DNA from 4 places in the Paenibacillus sp. B2(2019) genome. Region 1 is predicted to be linked to each of the others. Evidence: riboswitches for the same ligand, from Rfam matches in the RefSeq annotation. Region 1 holds a riboswitch; each other region holds the start of a gene.
What was found. A riboswitch is a leader RNA that binds a small molecule or an ion and turns the genes downstream of it on or off. The one in region 1 is predicted to bind cyclic di-GMP.
Positions count from the first base shown of each region.

Region 1 (8,047 bases):
GGGAGGACCGCAAAGTAAAAATCACTTATCTCCGGAGCAACGAGACAACGGTCCGTTTCATTGAACCTCTTGGGTTAGTTGCAAAACGCGGAGTATGGTATGTCGTAGCCAAAAGCAAAGATGAACTACGGACCTTTCGTGTGTCCAGATTAGTTAACGTTGAGGAGACACATGAGTGGTTTAAAAGACCTGATGCCTTTGATTTAAAACAGTACTGGGAAGAGTCCACCACGGCCTTTAAAGCAGCACTGCCAAAGTATCAAGTAAAGCTAAGGGTTAGAGCATCTGTCTTAAAAGAATTACAGCGAGAAAGATTCGTCTCTGTCCAATTGATAGAGCCAACTAGCAATGCAGAGTGGGTGAACGTAGATGCCGAATTTAATACGATCGAGTCGGCCTGCCGGATAATCCTTTCTTTTAGTCCCTCGTTTATTGTACTTTCACCGCAAGAACTTTTAGAGATGGTAAAGTCTGCTATCGCAAAAATTTCCGCTATTTATGAGGATTTTTGACACGAAATCTAAAGAACTACTCCGAAAAGAAGATTTATGTCAGTTCTTACTATAGACCAATCACCTTTAAATCCCATATAATAACACCAATACATAATATTAATAAGGAGGACATTATACCAATGAACTGGATGCATAAACTTCCGTTAAAACAAAGAATTGTTGCCGGATGTTACCTCGTTGCCGCACTATTTGCCATTCCTGTTTTAGTTACTTTTATGATCTTAGGCAACATTATTTTGGGTATTGTTCTGATCGTAGTTCTTGCTGCTCTAACTTTCCCAGTGGCCCGCTTTATCGAGAGAACGCTTACATCTTCTTTTGATGACATCGCGAATGTATCTCATAGTATTTCAAAAGGGGATTTTACTAGTAGAGCCGACGAGAACGGGTCAATGGGGGACGTAAGTCGTTCCTTTAATACCATGATTGACAAGCTCAAGAAGATTTTGACAGAAGCATCACAAATCACTCGTCAAGTTATGGATGCAAGCCGTGGAATCGAAGATAAGAATCAGAATTTGAAAATTGTCATGGCACAGGTAGCCTCTTCGTCTAACGAGCTAGCTCTTGGTGCAAATGAAATATCTACGGATATCGCTGAAATGACAGAATCCATTAAAGATATTGAGAATAAAGTATCAAATTATACGAACTCAACGAAAGAAATGAACAGACGTTCAATACATACATTAGAACTAGTTGAACAAGGGCGGCAGTCCGTTGATACTCAAGCTGAAGGCATGCGCAAAAACATCCAGGCTACTCAAAAAGTAGCTGATACTATCGAAGCCCTTTCTCATAATGCTCGCGGAATTACGATGATTACAAAAACCATCACAGAGATCGCTGAGCAGACCAACCTCTTATCGCTGAATGCCTCCATCGAAGCAGCACGCGCCGGAGAGCATGGTCGAGGTTTTGCTGTAGTCGCACAGGAGGTTCGTAAACTTGCCGAGGAATCAACAGCTTCAACGAAGGAAGTCTTTGGCTTAGTTCGGAGCATCGAAACTGATATCAAACAAGCGATTGACAATATCGCTATCAACGAAGAAGTCGTACAGGTACAGAATGAGATGATCACTCAATCTGCTCATATCTTTGCTCAAATTGTGCAAAGTGTGCAGTATATTACCGAGCAAATCTCTTCCTTCTCTGCTGAAAGTGATCTGATGTTGGAAAGTGCCTTGAAAATCTCAAGTGCAATAGAGAATATCTCTGCAATCACACAGCAAACCGCTGCCGGCACCGAGGAAGTATCCGCCGCTATGAATGAACAAATTAATGCCCTGCAGTCTGTTGCTGAAGAAACTGAGAAAATGACACAGGCTGTGTTTAATCTACAGAAGACTATCCATATTTTCAAGTTTTAAGTCACTTGCAAATCATATAAACAAGTCCAAAAACTCCTCCTAAGTTTTGACTTAGGGGGAGTTTTTTTATATCTATTATTTCATAGGTTGGACAAGACTTTCGTCAAAATTCGAGTTAATTTGCGAAAATATATTGACAAAGGTTCTCTAGGAATATATTGTAAAGGAAAATTCTTCTTATAAATTTTAAAATTAATATTGGCAAAATCTTCGAAAGAGGATGACGCAAAACCATGGATCTACAGCCTCATTTTTAATCAGAGGCCATGACTGCCAGGTTGCAGAAAACCAAGACGACTGAACAATTGTTCAGTCTCTATGGCGATTTATGCCACCAACCTGTGCCCTAATTCAGAGCACAGGTTTTCTAATGTTTGATTTTAAAATAACAATCAACTTGTGAGGTGTATTTTTTGAAGACAGTCGCAGATTACATGTCGGAAGCACTACGGAACCTAGGTGTTACCCATTCCTTTGGTATTATCGGGAAATCCATTTGTCCTATTGTTCTTAAAATGGTAGATTACGGTATTGAATTTATTCCCGGGAGACATGAGTCCAGTTCCGGCTTCGAAGCAGCCGGGTATGCGCTTAAAACTGGAAAACTAGGTGTAGCTTTTGGTACTTCAGGTCCTGGTGGAACAAACCTATTAACTGCAGCAGCACATGCTAAGGCTAACAACCTACCTGTCCTATTTATTACTGGCCATCAATCTATTAAAGAGCTTGGAATTCCCCAATGTCAGGACTCTACCTCTTTTCTAGCTGATTTAGCTGATATGTTTAGACCTGCCACCTTATATAGCAAGCTTATTGAACGTGGAGATCACTTTAACACAATTTTTAATCATGCCATATCCATTGCTTTGAGCGGTAATCGTGGTCCAGTTCACCTTTGTATTCCCTTTGATGTACAAACGGAATTGCTAGAGGAATGTAATATTGTAATCCCTGAACGCGAATCACTGGTTAGCCATGCTAATATCGACCGTGTACTTGATGCTATAAATAACTCTAAGAATCCAATAATTATCGCGGGTAAAGGCGTTAACCGCTCAGGAGCACATAGTGAGCTAATTCAATTAGCGGAAACATTTAATATTCCTGTAGTTACATCTCCAGGTGGTAAAGGGGCTATAGCTTGGGATCATCCACTCTATCACGGTCCAATTGGAGTAGGCGGTTGTACCCATGGGGATGACTTGCTGAATCAAAGTGATCTATTTATCGTTCTCGGCTCACGTTTAAGTGATATGACAATTTGTAATCTTAAAAGGGAAAATCATCCTGCAACATTAATTCAGTTTGATAGCGATCCGACTTTTGTCGGAAAAATATTGTTCTCTAAAACGATTCCAGTGACTGGAGATCTACGCGACAATCTAGTTTACTATCTCAATAATATTGACACGAACAACATCACAAAACGCGAAGCACCGACAAATTCCGATTATACCGAAGAGCCTCCGATTTTACCAAACCTTTCACTTGCATCGGTCTTGAGTACGATGAGTGATTTGATTCCTTATAACAGCACAGTCTTTGTTGATGATGGAAGTCACGGTTTCCATGCTGCGAAATGGTACAAGGTTAAGAAACCGGGCAGTTTTGTTTTCGATGCTTACTTTGCTTGCATGGGTAATTCCATCGGGATGGCGATTGGTGCAAAGGTTGCTGCTCCAGAAGAAACGATTTTCTGCATTACAGGAGACGGCTGCTTTATGATGCTAGGCGCAGAGATTAACGCTGCTGTCTGCAAGGATATTCCTGTCATATTCATTGTTGTGAATAATAAACAGCTAGATATGGCTCTAAAAGGTATGGAAAAAACTACAGGACGTATTGACGGAACTATCTACGAAGTCCCTATGGATGCTGTGAAATTCGCAGAATCACTAGGCGCTAAGGGTTACAAATGTGAGACAGCGGAGGAGTTCGAAACAGCCATCAAGGACGCTGTTGCCATAAACCGTGTTGCCGTCATTGAACTGCTAACAGACCGTGATGAGGTCCCTCCGACTGCTCACCGTACTTTGAACCTAAATTAGGAGGTCACTTATGAAAGACAATGTAAACAGTGGTCTGAACCACTTCACGAATCTCTCAGGAGACTACGGAGCTAAAGCACTGGCTCCGATTAAAGAACATTTCCCCGATTTGGCTGAATTTATTATGGGGAATGCCTACGGCGATATTTTTCAACGCAACACAATCGAAGCTGACTGGAAGGAAATCGCAGTTATCTCTGCCCTGATTTCGATGGGTCAGTTTGATCAACTGGGTGTCCATTATGTCATGGCTCTTCGTGTGGGAGTTACTGTAGAACAACTCAAAGGTATTCTTTTACACTTAGTACCCGCTATAGGGGCACCTAGAATCATCACCGCTTTTAATATTCTTCTCGAAACGATTGAAGAAATAAAGTAACTATTTTCAGTAAAATTAAAATATCGGGAGATGTTAACGTGGGACAGTTTATTTTAAAGACAGACACTACTAAAAAAGTGATCAATATTGAGCTGGAAGGAACATTTTCTGAAGAAGATGGTCTGAAATCTATCCAAGCTTATCAACAAACTATTAATCCTATCACTCCAGCTGACTATGAATTACAAATCGACTGCAGAAAGCTAAACGTAACTGCACCTGATGTTGTGCCTCTTTTGGAAGGTTGCTTCGTAATGTTTAAGAATGATGGATTTGTAAAAGTAAATCTAACCCTTGAGAATAACCCAATTCTTAAAATGCAGCTTGCTCGTCTGGGTCGTAAAGCAGGACTAGATAACATCGAGATCATTTCCACCGTTACAGCTTAATTCTTCTTATAACTAAAAAAACTATAGAGTTTTTCAGGAGGATTCATTCATATGACCGGAATTCGTATTCAAGACATTGATATCTATCATCCTAGTAATAAAGTTGGTAACGACTTTTTTATTAAGCATTTTGACGAAAAGGGTATTGATATCCGAGGTCTACTGACCACTTTAGGTCGTGATACGCGCTATAGCATTAAGAATGAGGAAGAAAATTCTCTTACGATGGCTTTTGAGGCTGCCAGTAATGTGTTGGATAAAAATGGTCTCACTGGCGCTGATATCGATCTTATTGCCTATGCAAGTCAAACTCCTGAATATATCTTTCCTACTAACTCTTTAATGATTCACCGTTTAATTAACGGCGCATCCCATACAATTTGTATAGATAGCAACGCTAACTGTGCTGGTATGACTGCTTCCGTAGAACAGGTGAGCCGTCAAATGCAAGCCAATCCTAGAATTAAACGTGCTTTGGTCATCGGATCCGATTATGTAGCACCTCATGCAGATAAGAATGATCCTGTCTATTATGCTAACTTCGGTGATGCAGCTGCGGCAGTCCTTCTTGTGCGCGATGATAATGCGGTAGGCTTCATTGATTCTGTCTATCAAACAGACACATGCGTTTACGGCAACTCCATGTTCCCGGCTGAAGGCTTGGCTAATCTGGGTAGAAAAGGCGTCGCGGCTGGAGAATTCAATGTGAAATTCATTCCATTTGATGATTCCATTTGCGTAGATGCTGCTTCTGAATCGATTCGCACGCTTCTATCTGATAACAACATAGCGCCTGAATCTATTAAAGCGGCCTGTTTCTCACAGCTTTCACTGCCTAATATCGTTGGTGTTTGTGAAAAAGTGGGTATTGATCGTGAGGTTGCGGTTTACATAGGTGATGAATTCGGGTACACCTCAACCAGTAGCCCGTTTATCGCTCTACACAAAGCTATTACTACAGGAAAGATCGAACGCGGAGATAAAGTTCTGTTCTGGACAGTGGGCGCTGGATGGCAAAACGTTGCATTTGTTATTGAATATTAAGCGTTACAACCTAAAAAGCGGCAGGCCAAGGATTATCCTTAGCTTGCCGCTTTTTAGGTTGATCTGTTCTTTAGGACTCGCTGGCAAAGGATAACCCCTTTTCAGTGAGCGCACGCCGTAGTACATCAATCCCTTTTGGTCCCATCCCATGGAGCTGCAGAAGCTCTGACACAGTGAGCTTACTGATTTGGTGAATCTGTGTATACCCAGCACCATGAAGTGCTCGAAGTGCAGGCTTAGATAGTCCACTCGGTAGATCAGATTCTGTTCCATTAAACATAGACATATGCATCTCCCTGATCACTGATATCTTTCATGTTTTTCCCAGCCCATGGTACGCGCTACAGCGTCTTTCCAGGCATTGTAACGTCGTTCACGCTCATCTATACCCATTACAGGTGAAAAGACCCTCTCAGCTTTGTTAAAGCTTTCTAGCTGCTCTCTAGTCCAAACCCCTGAGGTTAATCCAGCCAGAAGTGCTGCTCCCAGCGCAGTCGTCTCCGCATATGTAGTTCGAGTAACTTCACTACCGAGGATATCAGACTGGAACTGCATCAGCAAATCATTACGAACCGCTCCACCATCTACACGAAGTCCGGTCAATGGCATGCCTGCATCTTTTTCCATCGCCCCAATTACATCTCTAGACTGAAATGCTAATGACTCTAACGTTGCTCTTACCAAATGCCCCGAGGTGGTTCCTCTAGTTAGACCGAAGACTGCTCCACGTGCATACATATCCCAATAAGGGGCACCTAGTCCAGTAAAAGCAGGTACGACGACAACCCCTTCACTGTCCTCTACTTCCCGTGCTTTGTCTTCAGATCCTGCCGGCTCCGTTATGAGTCCTAACCCCTCCTGAAGCCATTGTACAGCCGCTCCGGCTACAAACACACTGCCCTCAAGTGCATAATAGAGTTCATCCCCCATTCCCCAAGCTACAGTAGTCAACAACCCATGACTGGAGACTACAGCTTCTGTACCTGTATTCATCAGAATAAAGCATCCAGTTCCATATGTGTTTTTGGCACTGCCGGGTTCAAGACAAGTATGTCCAAACAAAGCAGCTTGTTGATCCCCCAATACAGAGTGAATAGGTATTTCTGTCCCGAACCACTGCGCGTCTGCTGCTCCAAATTCACTACCGGACATCCTCACTTCTGGCAGGATGGAGCGTGGTACACGAAGCTCCTCCATTAGCTCTTCGTCCCAGCAGCGCTCATGTAGATTATATAGCATCGTACGCGATGCATTAGTTACATCAGTAGCATGTACAGCCCCGCCAGTAAGCTTCCAGATTAGCCAGCTGTCTACTGTCCCAGCTAGTAGCTCGCCATGATTCGCCCGCTCTCGTGCGCCTTCTACATGATCAAGAATCCAGGAGAATTTTGTTGCAGAAAAATAAGCATCCACAACGAGTCCCGTCTTGCTAGCAATGAGTCCCTCTAACCCCTTACTCTTGATCTCTTCACACAGCTCTGCAGTACGTCTGTCCTGCCACACAATCGCAGGATAAATCGGCTTGCCTGTTGCTCTATCCCAGATCAGGGCCGTTTCCCTCTGATTTGTAATTCCAATGGAATATATTTCCTGAGGTGTTATCCCGCCCTGAGTAATCGCATCTCTTGCAGCTGCAAGCTGTGACGCCCAAATTTGCTCTGGGTCATGCTCCACCCAGCCAGGGTGTGGGAAAGATTGTTTAACCTCATATTGCCCTTGTGAGACGATTCTAGCGTCCTCATCGAACACTATGGCTCGTGAACTGGTAGTCCCTTGGTCTAAAGATAAAATCATTTGATGGCCTCCCAAGCATAAACAATGAGATATGTTCCACGATGAACAAGATTAATGTGTTTGTTTCAACAAAAAGCACCTCTGCTGTCAGAGGCGCTATCACACATTGTGTTTGGAATTACTGTTTTTCGACAGGAAGTCTTAGGGTAAAGGTTGTACTTTCGCCCAACTTACTGGAAGCTGAAATGGTTCCGTGATGCGACTCAACAATATTTTTAACAATCGCAAGCCCGAGTCCCGTTCCACCTGATTCTCCCCGTACACGTGCCTTATCGGCTTTGTAGAAACGATCAAATATATAAGGCAGATCTTCCTGCGGAATGCCGACGCCTTCATCCTGAATTTTAATTTCAAAATAGCGACGCCCTTCTAAGACACAAGTTCCTGTATGAACTGTAATCTTCTTGCCACCCTGCGTATGACGAAAAGCATTATCGAGCAAATTGGTTAAGACCTGCTCAAGCTTATCTTCATCCGCCGCCTTAAGAACAAGGACATCGCTCTCTTT
Region 1 covers NZ_VTZR01000024.1:379,253-387,299, reverse strand. The annotation lists gene PAENI_RS23010 (helix-turn-helix transcriptional regulator) at 1-512, shown strand, start outside; gene PAENI_RS23005 (methyl-accepting chemotaxis protein) at 635-1,885, shown strand; cyclic di-GMP riboswitch class I at 2,076-2,171, shown strand; gene PAENI_RS23000 (thiamine pyrophosphate-binding protein) at 2,290-3,933, shown strand; gene PAENI_RS22995 (carboxymuconolactone decarboxylase family protein) at 3,944-4,312, shown strand; gene PAENI_RS22990 (hypothetical protein) at 4,351-4,701, shown strand; gene PAENI_RS22985 (3-oxoacyl-[acyl-carrier-protein] synthase III C-terminal domain-containing protein) at 4,753-5,745, shown strand; gene PAENI_RS22980 (helix-hairpin-helix domain-containing protein) at 5,816-6,031, opposite strand; gene glpK (glycerol kinase GlpK) at 6,046-7,539, opposite strand; gene PAENI_RS22970 (ATP-binding protein) at 7,658-8,047, opposite strand, start outside.

Region 2 (8,047 bases), on a different contig from region 1:
CGGCCTGACCCCTTAATGGATCCGGAGGAAGTAGCTTCTGCTTTGCATCAATTAAAGGCAACAGGTAAAGTTCGTCATTTCGGCGTCTCCAATATGAGCGCAGCGCAGATCAAAATGCTGCAAGCCTATTGCGAGGAACCTTTTATCGTAAACCAGCTACACATGAGCCTAGCCAAGCTCAGCTGGGTCGATGCTGGAATCAGTGTAAACCGTGAACCTTGGAAGGATATTACCTTTCCCGAAGGAACCCTTGAACATTGTCGAATGGAGAACATTCAGCTTCAAGCTTGGGGCCCACTCGCACAAGGCTTATTTAGCGGACGTTCATTAGAGGATCAACCAGAGAATATCGTCCAGACAGCTGCCATGGTTAAACAACTTGCAGATGAAAAAGGAACAACACCCGAAGCCATAGTGCTATCCTGGCTAATGACACATCCGGCAGCTATTCAGCCTGTGATTGGGACTGTGAATCCGCAGCGCATCGCTGCCTGCGCCGATGCAGACAAGCTGGAGCTTACTCGTAAAGAATGGTATGACCTATATGTTAGTTCACGTGGTACTCGTCTTCCCTAACTGAGCCCATAATTAAACTCGCAAGAATTCTTAATAGCCTAATCGTGCCTCTCGCATGATTAGGCTATTTTTAATACATTCCCCTCCTATGTATCGTTCTTTATTGCGAATAAAAATAGATATCAAGCGATAAACAGAGATAAATAGAGATAAATTAACATTTTTGTTCTTTATAGAGCACAAACGAGACTTATTGACAGTTTTCTTTTCAATTTATTCCATGTATTATTCATTACAGAAGTTGTTCTTAATAAAGAACAATAATAACGAACTAAAGAAACTCAAGACATTGAGGGGAGGTATTCCTCTGAGACCCAGATCAGCAAAAAGAAGACCTAAACGAAAGAAACAAATCGGATTACGTGTTCTGCAATCAGGAATGGCTGTCTCCGTCTTGTTTCTGACTACCTCGCAGCAAGTGGGTAGTACCTATGGTGGTTTTGGAGCTACTACGCAAACCACTAGCACAATTAGCTTTTGCGAAGTATTTCCAAACTCGATCAAGGGGCTTCTAACAGAACTCAAAGATCATATCGAAAGAGCTACTGCTTTAAAAGGATCGCTGCAAAGCTATACCCCTTCAGGCAGTCTCTCAGACGTTTCGGGAATAGAAGGCATGACGCTGGATGAGCTTGATGTCGCAGCGCAAGAGATTTCCACACAAATCTCCGCGCTTCAATCTCAAATCGATGGCGTGAATGAGCAAATGGCCACCAACAGCCAAATTTGGAACGAAATCAATGGAGAGCTGAACGCAGCAGCAGCCGTCCTATTCCAGATTGGAGGATATATGACCTCTCTAGATTCAAACTGTCTAGAAATCAAGGATGAACAATTCTTCAGAGAGCTGCAAAGCAGCCTGAATCAAAGCGGTGTAATCTCTGAATCCCTGAATGCTTCCTTAAAGGGAGTCATCCAATATCTAAACTCCATACACGACATCGGGCTTCCATTTGCTTCGGTAGTGACCAGTGATGTATATGGACAACCCGAGTTACGCAACGAGGCGTTTCAGCAGCCGTTACCTTTCCTGATTCCTTTTAGTCAGCCGGCCGGCAATATCTCTAGCGAACTTACCTCCACTTATGAAAATCTCAATACTGAAATGAATGGTCTTAAAGAATCGGCTACTTCAGGAATCAGCAATCTTCAGAGTCAGCTCCAATTGATCAGTCAAACCCGTGAACAACAGTTGGAAGCACTTGAGAAAGCCCGACTAGAGGCGCTGGAACAAACGAAGAAAGAAGAAGAACGTTTGGCACTGGAGAAAAAAGAAAAGCAAGAAGCTGAGGAGAAAGCAAAAACGGAAGTGACTCCACCGAAAGGTGAAGCTACTCCAGAGAACATAAATAAAGAACAGCCTGAAGCCCCAGCCACTAACCCGGTCGTTCCGGAAATTGGTGAAGAGCTAACGATTCCAAAAGATGTACCACAGCAAGCGGTTCCTCAGGAGGCGCCAAAAGCGGAAGATACAACCACTTCCCCACCGGCAGCAACACCAGCTCCTACGGCCCCTCAACAAGACAAAGGTGGAGAATAATATGCGGATTAAAAAAATGATCAACAATACATTATCGAGCATCATGCTTGTGATATTCATTCTGCTGGTGGTAGCCGTAGTTTTATCAAAGGCCTCCGGCGGTGAACCTGCCTTCTTCGGATACCAGATCAAATCGGTACTCTCAGGTTCGATGGAACCAGGGATTCAAACCGGATCGATTGTCGCTTTAAAACCCGGAGGAGATATGAATCGCTTCAAAAAAGGCGATGTTATCACCTTTAGAAATGAAGAAAACCTGCTCATTACTCACCGTGTTGTAGAAGCAACAATGAACAACGCTACTGGTGAAGCCATGTATCGCACGAAAGGCGATAACAATGATGCGCCTGATATGAACCCTACCAGTTCCACGAATGTTGTAGCTGAGTATACCGGGGTCACCGTACCTTACGTAGGTTACGCTATGAATTTCGCAGTTTCCAAAGCTGGAAGTGTCATGCTCATGATCGTACCAGGCTTGATGCTTCTGCTCTATGCTCTGTATTCGTCATGGAAGGCTGTAGCTGCACTCGAAAAGAAAAATGCGGCTATACTGCCCGCCTCTCCACCCCCAACTGAAATACAGTAATTCGTTGATTGTCCGCTTCCGCTTACGAACCGGAAGTTACAATATATAACTTTTATAAAAAACCACAAAAACCGAGGAGGAATTTTAATTATGGGTATCAAAAAAACATTGGGTCTTGGCGTAGCATCAGCAGCACTGGGTTTATCATTGATTGGTGGAGGAACCTTCGCTTACTTTAGTGACACTGCACAAAGCACTGCTACATTTGCTGCAGGTACACTCGATTTGAACTCCGACCCTTCAGTTATCGTAAATATTCCAAACCTAAAACCAGGTGATACTGTAACCAAATCCTTCAAATTGAAAAACGATGGTTCGCTCGATATCGGATCTATTATTCTGAACACTTCCACTCAAATTACGGATGCTAAAGGTGATAACTACCTGGATTTAGCCCAATTCATTAAGGTCAAATTCCTTAGAAATAACGATAAAGGAACCGTCGTTTCTCCAGAAGATGTAGTCTATCAAACTACGCTGGCTGATTTAAAATCTCAACATCCGGATCTCGTAAAAAATACTGGTTGGGATCAACTCTTCACCGAAGCATCTGGTATTAAAGCCGGCACCAATGACAGCTTCTCCGTCCAATTCGAATTTGTGGAAAATAACCAAGATCAAAATATTTTCCAAGGCGATAGCATAACCCTGACATGGGATTTCGTAGCTAAACAAGGTGCTAAAAAAGATTACTAAGATTAATAGAATAATTTAATATAATACTCGAAGAGCAGCAGATCCTGATTCCGGAAAGCGGATAAGTAGATGCTGCTCTTCTCTTTACAATAAACTTTGTCGAATTTATTGATATTTGTTATACTAATAACAAAAATTACGGAGGGGCGTCAGCATAGTGCCACAAAATATGGGCCAACGTATCCAGCGTCTCCGCCTAGAAAAGGGATTGTCCCTATCTGAGCTTGCGGACAGAGCGGATGTTGCTAAGTCGTATCTTAGCAATGTGGAGAGAAACATCCAATCCAATCCTTCAATCCAGTTTATCGAAAAGATCGCCGATGCGCTTCAGGTATCCATCCACGCTTTGCTCTATGGAGAACCTAATGATGCTGAGGAGTCACCTTTAGATTCGGAATGGTTCCGATTGGTGCAGGAAGCTATGGCCTCAGGCATAAGCAAACGCGAATTCAAAGAGTTTCTGGACTACCAGAAATGGCGCCTTGATCAGAAGGATTAATATTCCACCTGACCTGATAAGATCCTCTTCTACTCATACTATTAAACATAAGCGCCTTCGCCCTCCTAACATGGACCGCGAAGGCGTTTGAATTTTAGGAGAATCAATTATCATATGCGTTGTGAAACTTATATTTTGCTTTACACCGAAAAAGGGCACAGCGAGTTATCGCTGTGCCCTTTTTCAAAATATAACGCACTAAATGTATTACTGCACGGCTTGCACAGTCTTCTCATGAAAGAATCGACGAATTTCATCTGCCTTTATGCCAGCCTTCTTAGCTGCTAATAATAAATGTACCCACTCAACGTCTAGATCAATGACCTGCTGTTCTCTGTTGCTTCCCTGGTTGGACTTGTCCAAAAAATCTCCTCCTAAGATTTTACGTCCCCAGGCAATCCGGCTGTCATAGTATTTCTACCTTAGACCCGCGACTTTGTGCCCCTGCCTTTCGGCAGGTTTACCTTTTACTGGACCCTTTACACGAAAGGATCTACTTTGAAATATATGAAAATCGCTAACTGCAATAACATTATACTATACTAAAGTGGAAAAGTGTGTCGATTTCTGATTAGTTTTTCCATTAAAAAACAAAAAATAGAAGCGATTTTGTGCGATATCTTGTCCTATTAACACGATACTCGTCCCATTCATAAAATTAATTAAGCCAATATAATGATACTTCCTTCCCTATTAGTTAAAAATAAGGATATTAGAATCATTTTAGTGGGCCTTAGGAATGGGTAATGAGAAGAAACAGCGTTCTTTTCATTAGAACAAGCTAACCCATACCATTTTGCGAACGTATTGGACGAAAGAATGAATTGATTACACGTGTGGAAAGTAGCACAATAAGATGAGAAATGAAACCGCAATCATCACAGCTCCAGTAAGCGTTGACACAAAATGTCACGTATGGAGTTCATCCGTTAAGGAGGATGTATTCATGGCAGCCAAAGAGCCCTATAACGAATCCATTTGGAGTAAGTATTACGGACCCAATTTAGGCTACATTCAAGAAAGATATGAACAGTTTGTGAAAGATCCTTCCACCGTAGAGAATAATTATCGCGAGCTTTTTACAAATTCGGGTCCCCCACCCCTAACACCGGATAGCGAACCGGCTCCACAGCCTCGCATTTCGGGAGACACCGAATGGCTTAGAAAGGCAGTAAGAGCTTCCAAGCTAATCGCTAATATTCGTATATATGGCCATATGGCCGCTGATATTGATCCGCTTGAGCGCGATCACAATCCCATGGCTAAATATCTTGAACTCGAAACCTATGAGCTGACTCGTGAGGATCTGCTCGCACTACCTGCCACGCTCATTTGGGAGAATGCGCCGAATGATGTGCATACCGGATGGGATGCAGTTCAGCGTATGCGTCAGGCTTACACCAAGACAATCGCCTATGAATTCGGGCATGTGCATGAAGAACAAGAACTGAAATGGTTGAACAGACAGGCAGAATCCACAAGCTCACCAGCGCCTTTAAATAATGCAGAACGTAAAGAGCTGCTAAACCGCCTGATCCAAGTAGAGCAATTCGAAACCTTCCTTCACAAAACCTTTGTGGGTCAGAAGCGTTTCAGCTTGGAAGGCAATGACGCTCTCGTACCGATGCTGGATGAAATCGTACGCGCTGCTGCGCATGACGGCGCAGAGCATATTCTGATGGGCATGGCGCATCGTGGTCGCCTCAACGTTCTTGCACATATTTTGGGCAAACCTTATGACATTATATTTTCAGAGTTTCATCATTCTCCGAACAAGGAGCTTTTCCCTTCCGAAGGCTCTACAGGCATTAACTATGGCTGGACGGGTGATGTGAAATACCATCTGGGTGCAGATCGCGCTGTCCGTGAAGGAGAAACCGTACGCACAAGAATAACACTAGCGAATAACCCAAGTCACTTGGAATTCGTCAATCCTGTCGTGGAAGGCTTTACTCGTGCTGCTCAAGAAGATCGGAGCACAGCCGGATTGCCGAAGATTGATACCAGTAAAGCTATGGCGGTACTGATGCATGGCGATGCTGCTTTTCCAGGTGAAGGGATTGTTGCAGAAACACTAAATATTGGCAAACTTCAAGGTTATCAGAATGGCGGGACGATCCATATCATTGTTAATAACCGGATCGGCTTTACGACAGAAAGCGAAGACTCCCGTTCAACGCATTATGCGAGTGACATCGCCAAAGGATATGAAATTCCAATTATCCATGTCAATGCTGATGATCCTGAGGCCTGTATATCAGCAGTTCGTTTAGCTAGTGCATATCGCAATCAATTCAAAAAGGATTTCGTTATTGATCTCATCGGCTATCGTCGTCATGGACATAACGAAATGGATGATCCTGAAACTACACAACCTATCGTGTACGGTAAGGTACGCAATCATCCAACCGTTTACAAGGTGTATGCGGAGCGGCTACAGCGTGAAAAAATTCTTACAGCTGAAGATGTACAAAAGATGCACGTTGAAACAGAAGGCGTATTGCAACGTGCGTACGATAGTATGAAGGAAGGCAATCACAAGAAAAAAGAACCAAAGGCCTTCATTCCTCTTCATACAGATCGCTCAGCGGCAGGCACTACAGCCGTACCGATCTCCAGTCTGCAAGAGATTAATCGTGAGCTACTGAGCGTACCTGATGGATTCCAAGTCTATCCGAAACTGGAGCGAATTCTGCAGCGTCGCAAGGACGCGCTGAATGAGGGTGAAAAGGTCGACTGGGCACTCGCTGAGTCCCTCGCCTTCGCAACCATCCTGAAGGATGGAACGCCAATTCGACTTAGCGGTCAGGATGCACAGCGCGGCACCTTCGCACACCGCCATCTGGTGCTGCACGACAGCAAGACAGGAGAATTATTCTCTCCGCTTCATCAGCTAAGTAATTCTCGCGCTTCCTTTGGCGTATATAACAGTCCGCTATCTGAAGCTTCTGTGCTAGGCTTTGAGTATGGTTATAATGTGTTCGCACCAGAAACCTTCGTCATCTGGGAAGCACAATATGGCGACTTCGCCAATGCAGGTCAGGTTATATTTGATCAGTTCATTGCCGCTGGACGTGCGAAATGGACGCAGCGCAGCAATCTCGTCGTCATGTTACCGCATGGCTACGAGGGACAGGGACCCGAGCATTCCAGTGGTAGATTGGAACGCTTCCTACAGTTATCCGCGGAAGAGAACTGGACCGTTGCTAACTTGACCACTGCTTCTCAATATTTCCATGTCTTGCGACGCCAAGCTGCTTTATGTGGACAGGAAGACGCTAAACCACTGGTGATTATGACGCCGAAGAGTCTCATTCGTAATCCGCGCAGCACATCTGCCGGAACTGAGCTCGCCTCCGGACAATTCCAGCCTGTGTTAGCAGAGCCCCTACTAGGTCAGAAGCCAGGTGAGGTCAAACGTCTAGTAGTCTGCAGCGGTAAAGTAGCTATCGACATCCAAACAGAGCTAGAAGCTGCTTCAGACAAAGATTGGTCATGGCTACATGTACTGCGCCTTGAGCAACTCTATCCGTTCCCAGAACATGAACTGAGTGCTCACTTAAGCTCCTTCACATCCCTTCAAGAAATTGTCTGGGTGCAAGAAGAGCCGAAGAATATGGGCGGATGGAGTTATACCGAACCTCGGTTACGGGCCATCGCACCGCAAAACACTAGCGTGAGATATATCGGACGTCCTGAACGTTCCAGTCCTGCGAGTGGTTATGCAGATGTTCATAGCTTTGAACAGCGTAGAATTGTTTCAGAGGCCCTAAAAGCAAATTCACAAGTACAAACAGCTGTACCGTCCTCTTAAGAGGACGGTATCACAATAGCGTAAACCATTATATGTTTGGGGAGGTAACGGCCTGTGTCAGAAATCTTAGTACCCGATCTGGGAGAATCTATATCCGAAGGAACCATCTACAAATGGCTGGTTAAAGAAGGCGACACGGTAGGTCAAGGTGATGTGCTTGCTGAGTTAGAGACGGATAAAGTCAATTTGGAAATTAGTGCGGAGGTGGAGGGTGTCATCTCCTCCATCCTACGTCAAGCGGGCGAGAACGTAGCCGTTGGCGAAGCCATCGGCATCATCGGAGCCGCTAGCGGCAATACGCCGCAGGCCGCTGAGAGCAAAGCGCCTGTAGCG
Region 2 covers NZ_VTZR01000020.1:126,578-134,624, forward strand. The annotation lists gene PAENI_RS18310 (aldo/keto reductase) at 1-576, shown strand, start outside; gene PAENI_RS18315 (hypothetical protein) at 797-2,116, shown strand; gene sipW (signal peptidase I SipW) at 2,118-2,705, shown strand; gene PAENI_RS18325 (TasA family protein) at 2,796-3,401, shown strand; gene PAENI_RS18330 (helix-turn-helix domain-containing protein) at 3,571-3,900, shown strand; gene PAENI_RS18335 (anti-repressor SinI family protein) at 4,108-4,263, opposite strand; cyclic di-GMP riboswitch class I at 4,291-4,375, opposite strand; gene PAENI_RS18340 (2-oxoglutarate dehydrogenase E1 component) at 4,847-7,714, shown strand; gene odhB (2-oxoglutarate dehydrogenase complex dihydrolipoyllysine-residue succinyltransferase) at 7,769-8,047, shown strand, end outside.
Region 2: linked by a shared signal. The riboswitch ahead of PAENI_RS18335 (anti-repressor SinI family protein) and the one ahead of PAENI_RS23000 (thiamine pyrophosphate-binding protein) in region 1 are both predicted to bind cyclic di-GMP.

Region 3 (8,047 bases), on a different contig from region 1:
CTTTATATCGTAGGGGATGGACCAGATCGCAAGCGTCTCGAAGGCATGGCTAAGGATAATGTATCGTTTCTGGGCCGGCTAGAAGATGAGCAAGTGACTGGAATGATGGCACAGTGTAGAGCGTTCATTTTTCCAGGAGAAGAGGACTTTGGAATTACACCGCTGGAAGCGAACGCTGCAGGAAGACCGGTAATTGCTTATCAAGCAGGTGGGGCACTAGATACTATTATTCCTTATGTAAATGGTGTGTTCTTTCAGCATCAAGAAGTGGAGGATCTACTTAAGGCTATTTATGAGGTAGAGTCCTACGCTTGGGATATCGATCAAATCATGGAGCATGCACGTAAATTCGATGAGCAGGCGTTTATGGTTAAGTTCAAGCAGTATGTTGAGCAGGCCTACGTCAATTTTCTAAAAGGAGGATGATTGTATGAAGCTGACAGTAATCGGTACTGGGTATGTGGGTCTTGTCTCTGGCGTGTGCTTTGCACTGGGCGGACATCATGTCATCTGTGTGGATAAGGACGAGGAAAAGATTAAGAAGCTGAAACAGATGGAATCGCCCATCTATGAGCCGGGAATCGAGGAACTGATTGAACTGAATCTTCGTGAGGAACGGTTATCTTTTTCTGCAGATCTTCAAGAGTCGGTGCGCCGTTCAGATATTATCATTCTTGCTGTAGGTACGCCATCATTGCCTAACGGTGAAGCTGACTTAACCTACATTGAGGGTGCAGCCGCTGAAATCGCTAAAGCGATGGAAGGGCACAAGATTATAATGACTAAATCTACAGTTCCCGTAGGGACAAATGAGAAAATCTCCAAAATGCTCTCTAAGTTTACCCATCATTCTTTTGATATCGTGTCTGCTCCCGAGTTTTTACGTGAAGGGTCAGCGATTCGCGATACCCTCCATCCCGACAGAATTGTCATTGGTCTTGATAATCCAGAGCTGGAACCAACCATGCGTGAGCTTCATAAGGGTTTCACAGAAAATGTATTTGTAACAGATATACGCAGTGCTGAAATGATCAAATATGCTTCGAATGCATTTTTGGCCACGAAGATTTCCTTTATTAATGAGATCGCCAATATTTGTGAAAAAGTGGGAGCTGATGTAACCGAGGTAGCACAAGGAATGGGTATGGACCAAAGAATCGGGTCATCCTTCCTGCAGGCTGGTATCGGTTATGGAGGCTCCTGTTTCCCGAAAGACACTAATGCGCTCATTCAAATTGCGGGTAACGTCGATTACGAATTCAAATTATTGAAATCTGTAGTCGAAGTGAACAAGGGACAACGGTTTATGATCATCTCCAAGCTCCATGAATCACTTGGCAGCCTGCGCGGTGCGACGATTGGGATATGGGGGCTTGCTTTCAAGCCTAATACTGATGATGTCCGCGAAGCTCCAGCCAGAGAGATTGTTGAGGCACTGGTGGCTGAAGGGGCAACAGTCAAACTATATGATCCAATTGCAGCTACAAATTTCAGGCAGCAATACGATCATCCGCAGCTTCGCTGGTGCAATCTGCCAGAGGAAGCGGCTGAGGGCAGCGACGCCGTATGCCTCCTGACTGATTGGAGCCTACTCAAGGAGATTGATCTGCATCAGTTGGCGAAAAGCATGCGTAATGGGGTATTGATCGATGGACGCAACGTGTATTCCAAGGAGCAAATCGAGGGTACCGGCCTCGTTTATCATTCTGTCGGCCGCCCGCAGATGGGTGGATTGAGTGGTTATTCTGCTAGTGTGGCTGGAGCGGTTTAATCTAAGTTATATGGATTGAACTTGTGATTTTTCTATTTAGGGATGAGACGTGACTCCATAGAATGTTTGGACTTCCGGCCGCTGTTGTCTGCAGATTTCCTGATTTTAACCGCTAATAGCGGTAGAAATCCGCAGACAAAGGCGGACGCTATCGCTCCTCCAGTTCCAAAATTCTCCTCCGCCACTTCGTTCCCTTATCTTAAGTTTCTAAGCAATTTATATAGTTAGTGTACTCTGATTGTTTATCGCAGTAGCAGTAGCACTTATAGTTGTCATCGTCTTTGTCTCCGTGGTGGCAACTAGCCTTGCTCTTGCCGTTGTTCTTGCAGTTGCTGCTGCTGCCTCCCCCGGAGCAGAAGCAAATCTTTAGAAAAACGTGCTTGCTTCCGGCTGGTACAGCCCGGTACGCACGGATCAAGTATTAAGAAGAAGTTGGTTAGGTAAAGAACGGAAAGGGAATTTGGAACTGTAGAAACGGAGTGTTCGCCTTTATCCTCGGATTTCTACCGCTGGCGGCGGTTCAAATCAGGAAATCTGAGGATAACAGCGATCGGAAGTCCAAAATCCCTTGGAGTGGTTCATACCTAATAAATTTTTTTAAAAATGCATCCGCTCGAACTAAGGCTAAGCGGAAGCTATACGTTTTGATAACAATTCAATTATGCTCATTTCCATATATTAAGGAGGGTTCATTCTATGAAAATGGTACTTCTATCAGGCGGTTCAGGTAAACGGTTATGGCCGTTGTCCAACGACTCACGTTCAAAGCAATTTCTAAAGGTACTTGAAAGCCCTCAAGGTGAACCAGAATCCATGGTACAACGTGTCTGGAGACAGCTGGAGGAAGCAGGGATGGCAGAATCATCTTATCTGGCCACCGGCCGCGGCCAAGTAGAAATGATACAAAGCCAACTGGGAAGTCATGTGCCGATTATCGTTGAACCGGAGCGTCGGGATACTTTTCCGGCTATCGCCTTAACAGCTACCTATCTTTATTCAGTGGCAGGTGTTTCTCCAGCGGAAACGGTAGCAATATTGCCTGTTGATCCTTATGTAGAAGCATCCTTTTTCGATACCATAGCTATGCTTGAGGGGACCATGCTGGAAAGTGGAGCAAATTTGGCACTAATGGGTGTTGTTCCTGAACATGCCTCAGAGAAATACGGATATATTATTCCTACCACCGAAGAGGCGGGGGGAAATGGTTTTATGAAGGTGAGTCACTTTCAAGAGAAACCAGAACGTATACAAGCAGAACAGCTCATCGAGCAAAATGCATTGTGGAATTGTGGAGTGTTTGCCTTCCGCTTAGGGTACTTGTTAGATATTTTGCAGCGTAAAGGGTTGCCTTTAGGATATGAAGAATTGCAGAAGCAGTATAAGCTATTGTCTTCCATCAGCTTTGATTATGAAGTGGTGGAGAAAGAAGAACATATTGTAGTACAGCCGTATGATGGATTCTGGAAGGATCTTGGAACGTGGAATACGCTGACAGAGGAAATGAGCAGCAAGCATGTAGGAAAAGGTTTTGTAACGGCGGATTCTGAGGGGACTTGCTTGATTAATGAGCTGGATATTCCGATCACGGTAATTGGTGCGAAGGATCTGATCATTGCGGCTAGCCCGGATGGGATTCTAGTTACCCATAAAGCTGAGAGCCCACGGATTAAAGAAGTGCTGAAGACCTTTGAACAAAGACCGATGTACGAGGAACGCCGCTGGGGCCATTACAAAGTTATTGATTATGTGAAATATGATGAAGGCAATGAAGTGCTGACCAAACGGATTTTTATATCCGAGGGGAATAATATCAGCTATCAATTACATCGCAAGCGTAGTGAAATTTGGACAATCGTCAGCGGCGAAGCAAGTATTGTGCTGAATGAGAAAAAACATAATGTGAAGGCTGGGGACGTGGTACGTATACCGGAAGGAACGAAGCACGCGATCCTTGCTTTGACGGATGTCGAGTTTATAGAGGTACAGACGGGTTCTGAATTAGTAGAAGAAGATAACATTCGTATTACTTTAGACTGGAATGATATAGAACTACAACAATTCATTTCATAGGTCTAACCTATCTATATAACCAATCCAAAATTTCTTGAAACAGGTAAATTGACTCAATTATCAAAAAAAGTCATAAAAACACTAAATATATCATTAATTGTCGTCGATACTTACGGTAAGAGAGATTATTTCTCTTAAATTGAAAAGGCAAACCTATCGAAAGGTAGGGACGCAAAGCTATAGGGCCTTCGAAAGAGTGGCAGCCTGGCTACCGAAAGGGAGATTATTTTGAAAGCTTACCGTACGTATCGATTATTTGGCGCATTTCTGTCACTCGTCTTGTTTCTGACTGCACTTCCGCTTACTGTTGGAATTTCGCCGTCTGTTGTCATAGCTGCTTCAAATTCTGGAACGCCAGTTACCCCAGGAGCCTCACCTGAAGCCGTAAAGCTGCTTAACTATTTTTACTCGATCTCAGGAAAAGGTATTATTGCTGGTCAACATGACTATTTAGAAAGTCCAGATGAAATTAACAATATGCTGAAGGGGACCAGCGGACAATATGCCGCTCTTCACGGTTATGAACTGGGCGCGATCAGCGGTCAGTCAGAAGGAACGATGGCCTGGCAGCGTCAAAATGTGGTGAACAGCGCCATCAACTGGAATAAAGCGGGCGGGATCGTAGCTATGACTTTTCATGCTAACCTGCCGGGCACCTCTTATGACTGGGATAATGTGAAAAAAACACTTAGTCAGAATGAGTTCGATAGTTACGTTACACCGGGTACCAAGCAATATAACAATCTGATCGCTGAACTTGATAAGGTGGCAGTCTCTTTAAAAAGCTTGCGCGATGCCAATGTTCCGGTGCTTTGGAGACCCTATCATGAAATGAACGGGAACTGGTTCTGGTGGGGGAAGAAAAATAACTTTTCTAAACTTTGGAATATTATGTATGACCGTTTTGTTAACGTTCATAAATTAAATAATTTGTTATGGGTATGGAGTCCAAATGCTCCCAATGTTTGGTCAGATCCTTATGCGCTAACTTATCCAGGTGCTGATAAAGTAGATATTCTGGCAGCAGATATATACGAAAATGATTACCAGCAAAAATACTATGACAGCTTGTTGAGTCTAGCCGCAGGCAAACCGATTGCGATCGGGGAGAATGGTGAAATGCCTAATCTGGAGAAGCTTCAGCAATCACAAAGTAAATGGACGTATATGATGAGCTGGGGAAAAATGCTTTACGAGAATAACAGTGCAGATACAATTAAAACATTTATGAATAGCAACTATACCCTGACCAGAGATAAATTAAATACTGGTCTGGCACCGACACCTAGCGCTGCACCAGCGCCGGCACCTCCCGAAGAAGAGGGTGAGGCAGCCATTCCTCTTGCGAAGGGGCTTTCAGGAGAATATTACAACAACATACAGCTATCGGGAGCAGCAGCTCTTACTAGAACTGATGCAATTATCGATTTCAATTGGCGGCAAGGATCGCCGGATGCCGCCCTCGGGGTTGATCGTTTCTCCATACGTTGGAGCGGTAAAATTAAGCCATTATATGATGAGCAATATACATTTTACACTACCTCAGATGATGGCATCCGTGTCTGGGTGAATGGGCAATCCGTGATTGATAGTTGGACTAAGCAAAGTGGTACTGAGCGTAAGGGGAATATAACGCTGAAGGCTGGTCAGCTATACGATATCAAGGTGGAGTATTACGAAAATGAAGGCGATGCGAGAGTCCGCTTGATGTGGGAAAGTGCTAGTCAAGCTAAAGAGACAGTTCCAGCAAGTGCACTTTATCTTCCGGATGTCTCCTGATTGATGAAAATTAAAGGTCGATCCTTAGTGGCTCTGCGTTATTGCAGAGCTACTAAGCTATAGTCCTCATTAGGTCAGAAGACGATTGTCCGATAACAGGTATGTTTATTTAGCACCTGTGGAGGCAGTACAGCTACCGAAAGGAGGATTTATTTGCGTAAATATTATAAGCAAAGCAGATTGTTGTTTACTATATTACCGGTGTTTATTATTTTTTCCTTGCTGCCTTGGGGAGAGGTTAAGAGTCTTCCGAAGGCTATGAGTGTTTCTTCCTCTCTTCCTCCGGCTATACCAAGCAATCCATCAGCTTCTGAAGAAGCCAAGCAACTGCTGAGTAATTTGGTGAATCTACGTGGCAAAGGAATCCTGTCTGGCCAGCATGATTATCTAGAAAGTCCAGATGAACTGGTTCATAAGCTGAAGAATACATCGGGACAAAATGCCGTTCTACATGGTTATGAATTGGGGGCAATTAATAATCAACCCGAAGGGACGATCGCAGAACAGCGACAAGCTGTTATAGACAGTGCAATGGAGTGGTATCAAGAGGGTGGCATTGTAGCCATGACATTCCATCAGAGTTTGCCGGGGACTTCTCCGGAATGGTCCAATGTAAACAGAAATCTCAGTCAAGAGAAGTTTAATGCTTATGTTACGCCTGGGACGGCTCAGTATAAGAGTCTAATCTCTGATCTAGACGAGATCGCTGGCTATTTGGGACAGCTGCGTGATGCCGGAGTTCCAGTCTTATGGCGACCTTACCATGAAATGAATGGCGGTTGGTTTTGGTGGGGGAAAAAGGACAATTTTTCAGCGCTTTGGAATATTGTCTATGATCGTTTTGTAAACACACACAAGCTGAATAATCTACTGTGGGTGTGGAATCCGAATGCGCCGAATGAATGGGCAGATCCTTATGCTGCATATTATCCCGGTGCGGATAAACTCGATGTTCTGGCTGCGGATATCTACAATAACGATTATAAGCAGTCCTACTATGAGGATCTGCTCGCACTGGCCGAAGGTAAACCTATCGGAATCGGGGAGAGCGGACAGCTGCCGAACCCGGATGTATTAACTGAGAAACAAAATAAATGGGTCTATATGATGACCTGGGGAAAATTACTGACAGAAAATAATACGCTACAGTCAATTAAAAGCTTTATGAATGACTCGTTTATAGTATCGAGAGAGGATTACGTTCTCACAACAGGAGGCCCTTCGATAGCACCGGTAATCCCGGTAACTCCAACGGGTTTAACTGGAGAATACTATAACAATACTGATTTAGAGGGAGAAGCGGTACTTATCCGCGATGATCGTAAGATTGATTTTAATTGGCATGGCGGGTCACCTGCACAGGAGATAGATGAAGATCATTTTTCTGTTCGCTGGAAAGGGAAGCTCAAACCCAAATTCAGTGAAAAATATACGATTTCGGCATCCTCTGATGATGGAGTCCGTGTCTGGATTGACGGAAAGCTGATCATCGATAATTGGAAAAATCAAAGTGCAACCCTTCATAAAGGAAGTATCCCGCTCACAGCCGGAACACTTTATGATATCCAAATTGAATATTATGAGAATGAAGGAGATGCTAATCTTCGCTTGCTGTGGGAGAGTTCCAGCCAGAAGCAGCAGGTGATTCCACAAGGGGCATTGTTCCTTCCTTAATCTAATGAAATGATAGGGTTAGACATTCCGGAAGAAAGAGAGGACCTATGGATGGGAATAACGAGGAGAATATCTAATAGAAAAAATAGGATAACTGCAAACAAACCATTACTGTTATTACTGAAATTCACCGCATTAACCGTCTTGTTTCTGTTGTCTGTCTCTGTTTTCGGAACGAATAAGACGAACGATTATAAGGTAGGTGCCAATATACCAAGATTAGCTACAGGAAGTGATGTTGCAGCAGAAATACCGGATGGTACTGTTCTCTGGAATCTGGGACAACATGATGGCTCAGCAGCTGAGTTCGCTGCGAGTGGCACTTCTGGCAGTAAGAAGGTATTTAATGTTCCTTCTTCAGCGCTCAAATCATCGGCTCTTCAGAGCTTGCCTGCAGGCTTGAATGGAAAGACCCAGCCGGAATTAACGATCACCTATCAGCTAAATAAGATCCCGGAGAATGGGGTCTTATTTAGCGTAGGAATTCTGGATGCTTATAAATCCGTGCCGCAAATGAGTGTGTTTTCCAATCATCAATTGTCAGGGATCATTCAAATTGCGGGCGTATCGGGCACAGAAAGTGAATATAGCTTTCAAAAATCCTATGAATTATACATTCCCAAGGAGCAATTGAAGCTGGGAACGAACGAATTGAAGCTGCAAACGGTTCGCTGTTTATATTGTAGTGACAAAGAAGACGAATATTCCTGGTGGACTTGGGATAATCTCCGTTTAGAATCTCTTAACGCTCCA
Region 3 covers NZ_VTZR01000021.1:156,748-164,794, forward strand. The annotation lists gene PAENI_RS19865 (glycosyltransferase) at 1-426, shown strand, start outside; gene PAENI_RS19870 (UDP-glucose dehydrogenase family protein) at 431-1,771, shown strand; gene PAENI_RS19880 (sugar phosphate nucleotidyltransferase) at 2,468-3,841, shown strand; cyclic di-GMP riboswitch class I at 3,978-4,057, shown strand; gene PAENI_RS19885 (glycosyl hydrolase) at 4,070-5,620, shown strand; gene PAENI_RS19890 (glycosyl hydrolase) at 5,774-7,294, shown strand; gene PAENI_RS19895 (discoidin domain-containing protein) at 7,346-8,047, shown strand, end outside.
Region 3: linked by a shared signal. The riboswitch ahead of PAENI_RS19885 (glycosyl hydrolase) and the one ahead of PAENI_RS23000 (thiamine pyrophosphate-binding protein) in region 1 are both predicted to bind cyclic di-GMP.

Region 4 (8,047 bases), on a different contig from region 1:
TGCAACAGCATTGGCACCGGGAGGTACACTTGTCTATTCCACCTGTACCTTTGCTACAGAAGAAAATGAGGAAATTATAGCGGAGTTTATTTCTGAACATCCACAGTTCTCAGTGGTAGCGGTAGGAGGTACAGGCTCATTCGCTCCTGGCTTCGGAGAACTCTCAGGTACAGCAAGACTGTGGCCGCATAAGGTGAAAGGCGAAGGACATTTCATGGCTGTATTGCAACATGGGGGGACTAAGCGCTCAATGGAGGAACGTGATCACTTAGAGGTCAAGTTAAACGAATCTGCAAGAGCAAGAACTACTACTCCAAAAAGTGCAGCACACGTTAAATCATCCAATAAATCAGAAGGAAGACGGGGGAAAGAAGGGAAACCCTCTCACAAACCTACTGGTGGTGCTGACCGTGGTCGGCAAGTTTCAGGTGACGAGCAAGCTTTGACTGCGTATGGAAATTTTGTGCGAGATCAGCTTGGTTGGGAACCGCAAGGATATCCGGTTCTGTTCGGTGACCATCTGTACATTTCTCCACTTCCTAAGGAAAGACTAAATGGATTAAAGACGATCCGCCCGGGATGGTATGTAGGACAAATCCGTAACGGAAGATTTATTCCAGGGCATCCAATGGCTACAGCTTTGCATCCGGAAGAAAGCTGCCGAAGTGTCTCACTCTCCAGTACGAATCATGAAGCTATTTCCTATCTTAAAGGAGAGACGTTGTCGATTTCTCAAGAACGTCTCTCTATTAGAATAGGAAGTGCCCAAAAGGGATACGTTTTGGTCTGCATTGATGGCTACAGCGCAGGCTGGGGTAAGTGGCAGGATGGCATACTCAAGAACGAATATCCCGCAGGCTGGAGGTGGATGTAACAATGAGCCAATCAGGTAAGCCCGCCAAAAAACAACGATTAGATAAAGTGTTGTCCCATATTGGAGTGGGGTCGCGCAGTGATATCCGTAAACAAGCTAAACAAGGCTTAATATTGGTGAACGGGACAGTGGTAAAAGATAGTGGGTACCATGTGGATCCTTATGCCGATAAAATAGAGGTAGGGGGAGAGGTTGTTACCTACCGTGAATTCATATATCTTATGATGAACAAACCCCCGGGTGTCCTGTCAGCTACGGAGGACAAGCGGGATCGGACAGTTTTGGATCTTTTAAAGCACGAGTATGCACAGTTTGAACCGTTTCCTGTAGGAAGGCTAGATAAGGATACTGTGGGACTGCTGCTGATCACTAATGATGGGAAGCTTGCCCATGAATTGCTGTCGCCACGTAAGCATGTCCCGAAAACGTACGAGGCAACCATCGAGGGCGATGTAGACGCGGATGATGTCGCGGCTTTTGCAGCAGGGGTGGAGCTGGAAGATGGCTACGTTACTTTACCTGCACACTTAACCATTCTTGGAAGAGAGCGCGGCAGCAAAGTGATTTCCCATATTTCACTTATCATCACTGAGGGGAAATTTCATCAGGTGAAGCGTATGTTTCAGGCGGTAGGCAAAAAAGTCACTTTTCTGAAACGTGTATCTATGGGAGAATTGAAGCTGGATGAAAGTCTGCCGCTGGGAGCTTGTCGGGAACTGACGTTAGAGGAACTGGCACTCTTAGGCGCAGAATCTGAAAGATAATATAGAAAAAATCATATATAAATTGAACTTGGAAACTTGGGATAAGGGAACGGAGTGACGGAGGGGAATTTTGGAACTGTAAGAGCGATAGCGACCGCCTTTGTTTCCAGATTTCAACCGCTATTAAACGATACAAATCAAGAAATCTGGAAACAACAGCGGCTGGAAGTCCAAACATTCACCGCAGTTGCGACTGATACTTAACACAAAAATCCTCAAGTTCAATATATATAGAAAAAGAAAGACAAGGATGGTGGAGTATGAGATACAAACTGATTGCACTAGATGTGGACGGTACGCTATTAAATGATGATCACCACTTAAGCTCTGAGAATAAGGAAGCTATTGCTGAGGTTACACGTCTTGGCGGTCAAATCGTATTGTGTACGGGACGCAGTCCACAGAACTCGATTCCTTTCATGGAGGAAATGGGGCTGACTGGTTACGTGCTTGGTCACAATGGAGCAGCGACGGTGCGTGTGGAAGATCGAGAAGTGCTGCACCAATATGGTATGGATGCACGTGGTCTTGACCCCTATATTGACTATTGCCGTAAGCACAATATTCATTATGATGTGAATACTGCTTTTGATATGTATGTTGATAATGTAGAGAATCTGACTAAAGAAGCTAATTATATGTATGAGCACTTCCGTATTGTGCCAGCGACGCTACCAGCCTGGGAAGATTTCCGTGAACCGGTTGTTAAGTTTACTGTATTTACACAGCCAGAAATCCTTGACGAAGCTGAACGTGAATGGCGTACTTGGGCTCCTGAGTACAATATTTTGCGGAGTGGTGAATTTTTCGTTGATTTGATGCATCCCGAATCTTCTAAGGGCAACGCATTAAGAAATCTCGCTGTGAAGCTGGGAATTCCGCAAGAAGAAGTCCTCTCGATCGGTAATTATTTTAATGATATTTCAATGCTTACCTATGCGGGGATGGGCGTGGCGATGGATAATTCTCCTGTAGAGGTAAAAGCGGCAGCGAATGCTGTTACGGGTTCGAACAACGAGCATGGTGTGCGTGATGCGCTCGTTAAATATTGTTTATCTTAATAATGGAAAGCATAAAGCGGACTTGAGTCCGTTCTATGCTTTTTTTTGTTTGTTATGAAGGAAATAAAAGAGATACATAACAGAATTGATTCTATCCAAAAATAACCCGCCCTTAGGATTAACTAGAAAGGGCGGGACAATAGATTAACTTCCTGTATTAAAGTTTAATTTCCTCGTTCCGGCTAGGATCGCTATATTTATAGATACCAGGGTTCAGTTCGATTTTTTCGTCGAAAGGAATATCTTTGTAGCTATCAATATTAGTTCCTGTAGATATCATGCCCTTAGGTGTAATTTCAGGCACCACTTCTTTGCCATTAATCCGTAACGTAGTTTGGTTAACGCTTTTGAACCCACGAGATTTGGATGATGATTCAACAATCAAATTTTCGCCCTCAGTATAGTACGTGAATTCAATTTCTAATCCATCGACATCAAGTGAAGTGAACTGTTTTTCTTCTTTAGGTTTGTTTATTGTGATCCAATTCTTGCTGGTATCACGTTTCTCAATGACAGCATCCTTTAATATAAGTTTCATTGGAACATCGGACCAGTTGTTATACCATTCCGGAGATTCGAATTGAAATAAATGCTGGTAGCTTTCGGAATGATCTCCTTTCAAATTCCAACCCCCAGTGATTGTTTTATCACCTATAACCAACTGAGCGGTATTATAGTGGACAATTCCTTTTTTAAGCGAATCATTTTCATCTATTAGAATTTGGATATCCAAAGGGGTAACCACTAGCTGATCTAAGGTTATACCGGTCTTTTCTTGAAATTCAGGACTGTTATACAGTTTCTTAGTGTAAATCGCCTCACTTGCTTTTTGTCCATCTGCTTTAAAATCGAACTTCCACGTACCTGAAATTCGTTTCGCTTCTTCAATGTAACTAAAATGAAGACTAGCTTCCTTCCAATCTGATTCAGTTATATTGAAAACCTGTTCAATAAATAAATCCGATCCTTCGTTAGGCATGATGGTTGGAATTGCCTCATTCTCTTGACCTGCAGTACTAACTACCAAATGTGGGTTACCCCGTCCTAAGTCAGATGGTGATGCAGCGACTTTGTAACGGATAATGGTTTGATTGGAAACATGTCGAACGGATTCGATTTGAATGCTTGGATATTGCTTAACTCCAGTATCGATTGTATCCCCTGCTTGATGATTAGATTGTAAGGGAATATTCTGATTACGGTAAAAAATGAGATTCCGTGCTTCAAACTTGTAGTCCTTTTTATCATCCTTTAATGTATCAGGTGTCTCATATACTCCAATGAGTTTCTGGCTTTCAGGATCGTATTCTAAATAACCGTATACCTTTGCCTTGGCACCGGATTCACTAGTCATGGTGTTTTCCTCTGTAGCAAATCCAGTATATTGGGATAGATCAGATTTAGTATCAAGTGATAACAGCATTTTCATTTTTTCTCCGTCAGTTACAACACCGTTCAAATTCATTGTTACTCCTGAACTGGAAGCTTGAAGATTATACTGTTGACCGATGCCGTTATTTAATGCATTGCTCACACTTCGCCCACCAATTTTATCCCAATTAATCGTCATACTAGCGAATACAGGAATAGCGACAAGTAAGAGGCAAGAGAAGACGATGCTGATAGGAATAACCTTTTTATTAGGCCTAGGAGTATTCTGGGAGGCATTCAGATTTCTTTGACGTTTATATGCTTCTTGTTCTATGGCAGTCCACATCAAATCATAATCCGGTCGGGGAATATGTCTATCTTTTTCAATATACAGACTCATTACTACTCAGCTCCTTTAGTTGGGTTCCACCCATTCTATTTAGTATTTTAAGTCCCTTGTTCAGTCTGGATTTTACAGTTCCTTCGGGTATGCTCATAACTTTAGAGATCTCGGGTACAGTCAATTCGTTTATAAAACGAAGAACTACTACCATTCTGATTTTGTCGGGAAGCTGACTGTATAACCCTTGTAATTCTTTCTTAGTCTCCTGTCGATCCAACCGTTTTTCTACAGGGTTTGATTCCTCAGACCTGGATAGTAAATAATTACGTACTTCTTTCATCCACCCCGTCTTACGCCTTTTAATCACACTGTTGCACTCATTCGAAGCAATTCGTAAAATCCAAGATTTCAAGTTTCTTACCTTAGACTTATCCGCTAAGATAACTTTTACAAATACCTCTTGGCAAATATCCTCTGCATCTGCCTGATTTTTCATTAAGTAGTAACAAAAATAATATACTTGTTCTTTATAGAGCTCGAAAATTTCTAGGTCACTCATTTTGCTGCACCCCCTGTCTTTGCTGTTCTCATTAATAAGACTTATAAGTGTATGTAATCGTTCATTTTTCATTTTGAGTGAAGTATTTCTTCTGAGTATCATAGCGAATTTGAATGGAAGATAAGTCGTTTACAGGTAATTATAACCATGATAAAATTAGCGGTGGGACATGCGTCCGTAAGCTAATTAAAACTAATTGAATGTCCGCGTTAAAGGTAAAATCATCGAAAGATGATGACACAAAGCCATGGGTCTAAAGCCTTTCTACAGAAGGAAATGATCGCCAGGCCGCCATAGGGATGTCTTATGAAGCATAAAGGATAGCTCTAAGAATATGTAGTCTATTTTGAGCTCTTTTATTATTTCGATCTATACGGCGTTACATTATCGCAAGGGGCCGAAAGGGGAAGTACATGAACAGTTTTTTCAAAACAATAGGCACTAGTTTGGCAGTAGGTGCTTTATTGCTGTCCGGAACGATCGGATGGATGTCTAATCCTGAAGTCGTGTCTGCAGCTACCACAACAGCAGTAACCGCGGATCAAATGATTAGCAAAGTAACGGCAGCCTCTAAAGCAATAAAGAATTTTCACTTAGATGTGATCAAAAAACAGGATATTCAGAGCGGTGGGGTACGTATCAGCAACACTAACACACTGAAGCTGGATATTAATCGACTGCCGAATTTTGCTGCAGCTGGCACCGTTGATAGTAGTCTTTTAGAAACATCGTACAGTCTATATGCCAATGACAAGGAGTTTTACTATCTTGTAGACGGAAGTGAACTGATCGATGAATCTGAAGATGAAGGTTACGACGATGATGGTGAGCCAATCGATCCTGATGCACAGTATTGGATTGGACTGGAGAAGATGGAGTGGGATTCTTTTTACTCCAAAGGTCAATACGATCCTGTTTCCATGCTTGATTCGGTAAAAAATTATAAAAAATCTATGAAAGTCAGCACTGCCGGTGCTCAGACCGTCCTGCAGTTCACGGTAACCGATCCGACAGCAGCTAAGGGAATAATCAAACTCTATGACCAGGAGAACCTCTGGGATGGTGAGACAGTTCAACCCAAAAGCGTAACGTGGAAATTATTCGTCAATACTAAGACCTGGCAGACGGAAAAGCTGACAGTCGATCTGAGTTATGTGCTGATAAGTGATGGAGAAAAGGATACATACAACACGAAAATCGAAGCTAAGTATTCCAAGAATAACAAAGGTACAACCATTGTAAAGCCCGCCGAACTAGAATAATAAGGTCGATTTCATATTGAGCAAAAAGCGCTGTTCTGTAGAACAGCGCTTTTTGCTGTATTCTCTATTTTAATAACGTTTCTATTCCTTCTTTAAGATTGTTGTCGTATGTTTCAACATTCGATTCATGAGATTTCGCCGCTCTGTTTTTATGTCGGTGGCGCTTCTCTTTAATGCGTCGCGGATGGGGATGATCTCTGTAATTTTCCTGCCGCTTTTTATTCTTCGATCTACACAAGTCGGGATGTAACCTACGTTAGTTATACTCGTGTTTCCTTTTTCATCCTTCTTTATTTTAAGCGTAAGTATGATACCGCTTTGTGTATAAGGAATATTCATTAATTTAGTAGAAACAAAATTCCCCAATGAGTAAATAACGAATTGTTTTTTTCCACGAAGCGCTAACGGTTGAAGAACATGTGGGTGAGACCCCAGTATGATGTCGGCGCCATTTTTAAAGAAGAGATTGACCAGCTCTTTTTGCCTCTTGTTTGGAGTGTAACGATATTCGCTTCCGAAATGCAGATAAAGCAAGACTAGATCGACTTTCTTTTTTAAATCTCGAATCTCCCGAATGATCTTGGGCGTAGATATCCGATTAACCAGCCATGGCTTACTCACTGGTACAGGAATTCGGTTAGTTCCTGCTGTGTAGGAGAGGATGCCAATCGTAATTCCTTTGACGTTTTTAATAAGCGTTCTCTTGGATTCTTCTAATGATTTAGCTGTTCCCGTGTGGTCGATTCCATTACGGTCCAGAACTCGTAACGTCCGAACCAGACCCGGGGCACCATAATCCATGCAATGATTGTTGGCCGTTACTAATACGTCGAATCCGGCTTCCTTAAGTGCAGGGGCCAGTTCGTCTGGACATTTGAATATCGGACCGCCTGATTGTGGGCTTTTCCGGCATTCGGGGCCACTTCCAGCAAAGGTGGTTTCGAGATTGCCAATCGTCAAATCAGGCTGTTTCAGATAAGGAGCTACTTTTGCAAACAGGGGGCTGAACGAATAGGTTCCATCAGGCTGTTTAGCATCCGAAATAATATAACGTTTGACCATTAGATCTCCCACAGCAGCTATTTGTATTTCAGTCATGGATATCCACCTTTTTATTATTTTCATTAGGATATGGCATAAAGTTGTTATGGGTTATTCTTTCTTTAAGGCGAAGTGCAAACATTTGTGTGGCTTTTTATTTAAAATGTGACCCAACGCATAATCACTTTATTTAGATCGTCTAAATTTAAGGTATTCATTTTTTTCAAACTTTTATAATTTGATTCAAATCCTCTTTTTTGTTTGGCAGCCATAATAAAATAAGGTTGTTGATAAACATTATCAATCAAACATTGGAGGTTAAAGAAATGAGTACACAATTCAAAAAAATCACCGAGGATACTTACTGGATAGGCAAAATCGATAACCGCCAGGTTCCATTTCACCGCCTGATTCTGGCAAAAGGAACTACCTATAATTCTTATTTATTAAAAACAGGTAAGCCGACTGTCATTGATACCGTAGATATGGAATTCGGACGTGAATATGCCGAGTGTCTGGGTGAAATGATTGATCTTCTAGATATTCATTACATTGTAATTAATCATACAGAGCCTGATCACTCTGGTGGACTGGCAGCTCTCGCCGCCAAGGCTGCAAATGCCACGATCGTATGCACCGAGATTGCTGTTCCCGAATTGCAGGAAATGTACAAGCTTCATAGCCGGAACTTCCTGGTGGTTAAAGATGGAGACAAGCTGGATATTGGCGGGAAAACGCTGCTATTTAAAGAAACACCGTATCTCCATACCGC
Region 4 covers NZ_VTZR01000002.1:162,846-170,892, forward strand. The annotation lists gene PAENI_RS01080 (RsmB/NOP family class I SAM-dependent RNA methyltransferase) at 1-874, shown strand, start outside; gene PAENI_RS01085 (pseudouridine synthase) at 877-1,638, shown strand; gene PAENI_RS01090 (Cof-type HAD-IIB family hydrolase) at 1,899-2,699, shown strand; gene PAENI_RS01095 (DUF4179 domain-containing protein) at 2,857-4,470, opposite strand; gene PAENI_RS01100 (RNA polymerase sigma factor) at 4,454-4,972, opposite strand; cyclic di-GMP riboswitch class I at 5,177-5,268, shown strand; gene PAENI_RS01105 (DUF6612 family protein) at 5,386-6,234, shown strand; gene PAENI_RS01110 (CapA family protein) at 6,316-7,332, opposite strand; gene PAENI_RS01115 (FprA family A-type flavoprotein) at 7,602-8,047, shown strand, end outside.
Region 4: linked by a shared signal. The riboswitch ahead of PAENI_RS01105 (DUF6612 family protein) and the one ahead of PAENI_RS23000 (thiamine pyrophosphate-binding protein) in region 1 are both predicted to bind cyclic di-GMP.